One region of the Kurthia sp. ISK08 genome, then DNA from elsewhere that is predicted to be linked to it. Evidence: riboswitches for the same ligand, from Rfam matches in the RefSeq annotation. Region 1 holds a riboswitch; each other region holds the start of a gene.
What was found. Region 1 has a riboswitch for S-adenosylmethionine ahead of ACKVQX_RS14055 (bifunctional homocysteine S-methyltransferase/methylenetetrahydrofolate reductase). Riboswitches for the same ligand answer to the same signal wherever they lie in the genome.
Positions count from the first base shown of each region.

Region 1 (2,270 bases):
TAATGAAATAATCCGCACCTGCTTCAATCTTTTTCTCTAAACGTGGAATGGCACGTTCGACGACACGTACATTCGGATTGAATGCTGCCGCTACAGAGAAGTTTGCCTTTTTACGTAGTGGTTTTCCCGAGAAAGAAATACCTTCGTTTAATTTTTTAATTAATTGTAGTAATTCAATGCTCGATACATCATAGACGCTTGTAGCACCTGGGAAATCCCCTACCTTTGTTGGATCACCTGTCACAGCTAAAATATCGTGAATACCTAATGCATCTAAGCCCATCAAATGAGATTGTAGCCCGATTAAATTACGGTCACGACATGTAATATGTGCTAATGCTCGTACATTCTTTTCATATTTTAAAATCGATCCCATCGCCACATTCGATACACGCGGTGAAGCAAGTGAATTATCTGCCATTGTGACAATATCGGCGCCCGCTTTTTGTAAAATCGCTGCTCCCTCTAAAAACTTTTCCGTTTCTAAATGGCGCGGTGTATCAAGTTCAACGATAATGGAACGCCCTTTTTTTACTTTCTCGTGAAGTGGTTCAAATTTAGACACATTAGCTTCACGAATCACTTCTTCTTTAGTTGTGATAACTTCTTTATTTTCCATTGGTAAAACATCTGATAAATGTTTCTTCACTTCGTGAATATGTTCAGGTGTTGTTCCACAGCATCCACCAATTAAGCGAACCCCTTCATCACGTAATTCAACTGCAGCGCGCCCAAAATATTCTGCTTCTGATTCATATACCACTTTTCCTTCTTCTACATCGAGTAGACTTGCATTCGGATACGCAGATAAGAACGAGTTCTTTGGTAGCTCAACATTTTCAAGCGCCTTCACTGTATGGTACGGGCCTAACCGACAGTTCACACCGACAACATCAGCTCCAGCTCTTTCTAAATGTTGCAGTGCATCATTCAACTTCATTCCATTTAATAAAACCCCTGGGTCATGCATCGAAACTTGCGCTACAATCGGTCCATCTGAGAATATGCGAATTGTTTTCACTAATGTTTCAAGCTCTTCTAAGTCGTAAAATGTTTCGAGTAGTAAACCATCTACACCTGCATCAAGTAATACTTTTGCTTGTAAAACAAGTGATTCAATAATCTCATCTAGTGAATGTTCATCCTTACGAATACCTCGAATTCCACCAATTGTTCCAAGTACGTACTCGCCATTCTTTGCAGCTCTTTTCGCTACCTCTACACCCGCACGATTCAGTGCTTCATATTCATCTTGAATACCGTAGCGAGCTAACTTAATCGTATTCGCTGTGTACGTATTCGTCTGAATGACATCAGCGCCCGCTTCAATATATAGTTTATGAATATTCTCAATTACTTCCGGCTTTCGAACATTCAGTTCTTCATAACAAAAATCAATCCCATATGAATAGAGCAGTGTCCCCATTGCGCCATCTGCTGTTAATACCTTTGTCTTTAAATCTTCTAGTAACCCCATACACTCCCCATCCTTCCTTCATTTCAAAAAAGCTATAAAAAAACCTTCTTACATTGCATAAGAAGGTTTGAACTGACACTTGAAAATTAGCCTTCTTATCTTTTAAGAACCATAAGTCCTTCTGGAATTAGCACCTGACCATCTAAATGGCTGGTTGCTGAAGCGTCGTCGGGCCAGTCCCTCGGCTTCTCTTGATAAGAAATTATTGAATTTTTAAAATATTAAAAGAATCATACCTCTTAAATAGAGTACCGTCAATAGCTTCTACCACTTTCAGCTAAATATTGTACGAAAAAGCGCTTACTTTATCACAATATTTCGTAAATTCAGTAATAGGTATTAAAAAAAGCGTATGAGATTTTTTCACATCTCATACGCTTCATATTTTATTTTTTTATCGTAAATGCATCGCCAGCATTTGAATCAAAATCACGCGCATTGACATACTCACCTTGTACAATTAATCGTTTCGAACCATCATAATTACATGTAACGAGCGTAAGTAGTCTTTTTTTAGCTTGATTTTCGATAACTTGAACGTCAGTTGCTTCTGTAATAAAGATTTTTGTAATTTTATACGTATACACGCGCTTATAGTCCGTTGTGTACATAAGCATTCCTTTTTTTGCTTTCGTTAAAGGGCTAAATAATGTTTTATCATTATTCATATTATGACCTGCTAATGCATAATTACCTTGCCCCATTTTCATATCCTTCTTTAATGTACCTGCGCCAATTGCTAGATTTGTATTTGAAATTCCGTATAAAATAGGCAATTGTAAAGATACATCGG
Region 1 covers NZ_JBJXHL010000010.1:33,789-36,058, forward strand. Annotated here, with positions in the region: gene ACKVQX_RS14055 (bifunctional homocysteine S-methyltransferase/methylenetetrahydrofolate reductase) at 1-1,477, opposite strand, end outside; SAM riboswitch class I at 1,570-1,678, opposite strand; gene ACKVQX_RS14060 (class A sortase) at 1,864-2,270, opposite strand, start outside.

Region 2 (2,270 bases), on a different contig from region 1:
ATTCGTTACTTGTTGAACGAATCGTTGTGTAACAGGTGCCTGTGGTGCGTCGAATACTTGAAGAACATCGCCTTCTTCTACGACTTTCCCTTGCTCCATTACGGCTACACGATGACAGATTTTACGAATAACGTGCATCTCATGTGTAATTAAAATAATCGTAATACCGAGTTTTTCATTTACACTGCGTAATAAGTCTAAAATTGAATCCGTTGTTTCAGGGTCTAATGCTGATGTAGCTTCATCACAGAGTAATACTTCTGGGTCATTTGCAAGTGCACGCGCAATCCCTACACGTTGTTTTTGACCACCTGATAATTGTGATGGATAAGCCTTTTCGCGTCCTGTTAACCCAACAAGTTCAATTAATTCAGCTACTTTCTTCTTTTTCGCAGCTGAATCAATACCTGCAATTTCTAAAGGAAAAGCGATATTCTCTTCTACTGTTCTTGACCAAAGTAGATTGAAATGTTGGAATACCATACTAATTTTATGACGTGCTGCACGAAGTTTAGCACCTTTAATTTTTGAAATATCTTCACCATTTACAATTACAGAACCACTTGTTGGTTTCTCTAAGCCATTAAATAAACGAATCATCGTACTCTTACCAGCACCACTGTAACCGATAATACCGAAGATTTCACCATCTTGGATAGTTAAGTTTACTTGATCGACAGCTGTGAGGGGACCATTTGAAGTTTTATATTGTTTTGTCACATTGCTGAGTTGAATCAAATTGTTTCCCACCTTTTTCGAACTTTATTCATAAAAAAACCCCTTCTGTCAGACAACAGAAGGGTTTAAACATCATAAAATATGCTAAACCGTTCTCTCATCTCTCAAAGACCATACAGTCCTTGCGTGAATTGGCACCTTTTCACATAATGTGATGGTTGCCGGGCTTCATAGGGCACTTCCCTCCACCTCTCTTTATAAGAGCAACGAATTAAGTTCATTTAGTTATTGTAGATACTTTATCACTTCTAAATTGAAAGGTCAATACTTCTTTAAAATTTTTTCAAATAAATGTGGTACTGACTGAAAGGCATAAATTTTCTCTACTAACTCGCCATTTTGCGTAATAAGAAGGCAAGGTACACTTTCAATTTCAAAGTCATACGCTAATTGCTCCATATAATTTAAGTTGGCTTTTCCCATTGAAACATGTTCGATTGCTTGCTCCGTTACATCCATCATTCTTGATGCAACTTGGCAAGTCCCACACATTGGTGTATAGAGGTAAAAAGCTGTTTTTTCTTGGGACTTCACTTGTTCTTCCCATTGTTCACGTGTCCATTCTTGCATTATTGTCATCCTTTATCTAATAAGTAACCTGACTTAATCTTAAATTTAGCTCCTTGTAACACTTTTGCTAAATGATAACGCGGCGTGCGTTCAACACCACCGTAACGCGGTAATGTATAAAGATGATGTGTATTGGGATATTCTTGTTGTACAAGCTTACGAAGTTTCTCGCCCATATCATCTGCATCGAAAAATGCATAAAAATCACAACTCTCATAAGGTTGTAATAGTTCATCTAAACGATGAGGACTTACAGTTCCGTTTGTACAGACAATCTCAACAGGTTCATTCAAAATAGGCTTTAACTGTAAACAATCTTGTCTACCTTCTACAATGAGGACTTTCTCAATAATCTTCATACACACCATCCCATCTGATTCCTTATTCTTTTTTCTGTTCTTTCTTACTTTATTTATACCATATTTTCGGTATATTTTTGTAGGAATAGTGCTTATAAAAAAAGTGCATAGAAAAAACTTTACATACTTTACAAAAAATAAAAAAAAGAAGACAACTGAAATCAGTGTCTTCTAATCAAATCGGCATGAAAACGCGCACCTACATGAAAGGGGTGCTATTAACCTGCGACTACTTCTTCATATTGTTCAGCAGTTAATAAAGCTTCTAGTTGTGCAGCGTCAGAAGGTTTTACGACAACCATCCAAGCTTTTTCGTAAGGTGATTCGTTTACTAGCTCTGGGCTATCTTCTAACTCCTCATTTACTTCTACTACTTCACCTGAAAGTGGTGCATATAGCTCAGAAACTGTTTTTACAGACTCAACGCTACCGAATGGTTGATCGATTGTTAATTCATCGCCTACAGATGGTAGTTCAACGAATACGATGTCACCTAGTTCAGATTGTGCAAATTCTGTAATACCGATACGTACTGTACCGTCTTCTTGTAAAACCCACTCATGCTCTTTTGAATAACGTAAATTAGTTGGAATGCTCATTTTT
Region 2 covers NZ_JBJXHL010000004.1:65,723-67,992, forward strand. Annotated here, with positions in the region: gene ACKVQX_RS09045 (methionine ABC transporter ATP-binding protein) at 1-738, opposite strand, end outside; SAM riboswitch class I at 833-942, opposite strand; gene ACKVQX_RS09050 (thioredoxin family protein) at 1,000-1,308, opposite strand; gene ACKVQX_RS09055 (toprim domain-containing protein) at 1,314-1,667, opposite strand; gene gcvH (glycine cleavage system protein GcvH) at 1,886-2,266, opposite strand.
Region 2: it holds a riboswitch for S-adenosylmethionine, as region 1 does, so the genes downstream of both, ACKVQX_RS09045 (methionine ABC transporter ATP-binding protein) here and ACKVQX_RS14055 (bifunctional homocysteine S-methyltransferase/methylenetetrahydrofolate reductase) in region 1, are expected to answer to the same signal.

Region 3 (2,270 bases), on a different contig from region 1:
TAGCTAAGTATTTACTTTGCTTCTGTCCTAGTCTTTGTTTTTTATTTCCATATCAAATGCCCTATTTTTCATAAAATAACATTTTTCTCGCAACATAAACGGATATTCCCTATTCTTTTATGATAAAAAGTGCTAGTATAAGCAATCGAGGAGTGATTCAAAATGAAATTAACAAAATACGTATTAGCATTTGGGATGTTAACAGGTGCTACTCTACCTTATACTTTACCTGCTACGGAAGCTTTTGCTGCCACAAAAAAAGAAGGTGTTGTGTCAAAAGACGTAATCGTACGTGCGGCATCTACACCAAAATCAAAAAATCTTGGTACATTAACAAAAGGAACAAATGTTACGATTTATAAAGAAACAACATATTGGTACCAAGTGAAGTTCAATAATAAATTGGCTTATATTTCAAAAGATTACGTGAAGTTGAATACAAAGAAAAAACCAACAACAACGAAGAAACCGACAACAACTAAAAAACCAACAACTGACACACTTGTATCAAAAGTTCCTTCAAAAAAAGCTGCAAATGCGACAATTAAATCGAATGTATATTACTATAAAACAGCTTCAACAAAAGGAAAATCACTTGGTATTTTGAAAAAAGGTACGAAAATTCATGTGAATTCTACAAGTAAATTTGGTTGGGTTGAGTTCGACTTCAACGGTCAAAAAAATTACGTCTACAAAGACTTTGTAACAATGACAAAAAAATAATCAAATGGGAATCGTAGTTTAGACTACGGTTCTTTTTTTATCTTCTCTAAATTCTGAATAATTATTTAATTTAGCTTGAAATTTCGCTGTTTGCATGGTAAGATTCCATTAATTGACTAATAATCGATTAATTAAATAGGTTTTCTTATCGAGAGAGATGGAGGGACATGGCCCGATGAAATCTCAGCAACCCCCTCTTTAAAGGGACAGGTGCTAAATCCAGTAAGACGCAGTTCTTGAAGATAAGAAGAATCACTCTTACATAGAGTTTTCTTCTTACTATTAGAAGAAAACTTTTTTTATTACACAAAAAAGGATGAGGACAATGACAAAAATCGAAACACTTTTAACTCAGGTGGGAACACATTCAGATGAAAAAACAGGTGCAATCAACGCCCCAATCTACCTTTCAACTGCTTACCGCCATGCAGGTCTTGGAGAATCAACAGGCTTTGATTACACGCGTACAAAAAATCCAACGCGATCGGTATTAGAGGAGGAATTTGCACGTTTAGAAGGCGGAGATGCTTGTTTCGCCTGTAGTAGCGGTATGGCTGCAATTCATTTAATCCTCTCGCTATTTAAAACAGGTGATGCAGTGATTTACCCGGAGGATTTATATGGTGGCACATACCGACTGGCAACACAATATGAAGCACAATATGGTATTCAAGCAATCTTTAACGACTTTTCATCTCTTGAAGAGGTGGAACAACTTGTTATTGAACATCCTGTTAAGGCGATTTTCTTAGAAACGCCGACGAATCCTTTAATGCAGGAAATTTCTATCGAAGAATGTGTGAAAATTGCGAAAAAATATGGCATTTTATTGATTGTCGACAATACATTTTTAACACCGTACTATCAACGCCCAATTGAGTTAGGTGCAGATATTGTTATGCATAGTGGCACAAAATATATTGGTGGACATAATGATGTATTAGCAGGACTGGTTGTGTCAAAAGGTACTGAACTAAGTGAACGTCTTTTCTTACAACATAATGCGATTGGTATGACACTCTCACCTTTTGATAGCTGGTTACTACTTCGCGGTTTAAAAACACTACACCTTCGTATGAAACAACATACAGCAAACGCTCAGGCGATTGTGGCATTTTTAGAGAAGTCGCCACATATACGTGACGTTTTATATGCTGGACGCGGTGGCATGGTATCCTTCCGTCTACAATCTGGAAAACAGATTGATCCATTCTTACGTAATTTAAAACTGATTGCTTTCGCTGAAAGTTTAGGCGGTGTGGAATCATTTATTACGTACCCAACAACGCAAACACATGCAGACATTCCGGAAGAAATTCGTAATGCGCGTGGCGTAGATGATTCACTTCTTCGTTTCTCAGTTGGCATTGAGGAAGCAGAAGATTTAATTGCGGATTTACAAAACGTATTTAACGTATTAGAAAGCGAGGCTGTTGTACATGACTAAAGAGCAAATTGAAACAATATTAATTACAGGTGCTACAAAACATGATTACGAAGCAAAATCGGGAGCTGTTAATGTACCGATTTACGCTTCTTCTACCTTC
Region 3 covers NZ_JBJXHL010000003.1:25,182-27,451, reverse strand. Annotated here, with positions in the region: gene ACKVQX_RS06720 (SH3 domain-containing protein) at 163-723, shown strand; SAM riboswitch class I at 866-972, shown strand; gene ACKVQX_RS06715 (methionine biosynthesis PLP-dependent protein) at 1,049-2,170, shown strand; gene ACKVQX_RS06710 (PLP-dependent transferase) at 2,163-2,270, shown strand, end outside.
Region 3: it holds a riboswitch for S-adenosylmethionine, as region 1 does, so the genes downstream of both, ACKVQX_RS06715 (methionine biosynthesis PLP-dependent protein) here and ACKVQX_RS14055 (bifunctional homocysteine S-methyltransferase/methylenetetrahydrofolate reductase) in region 1, are expected to answer to the same signal.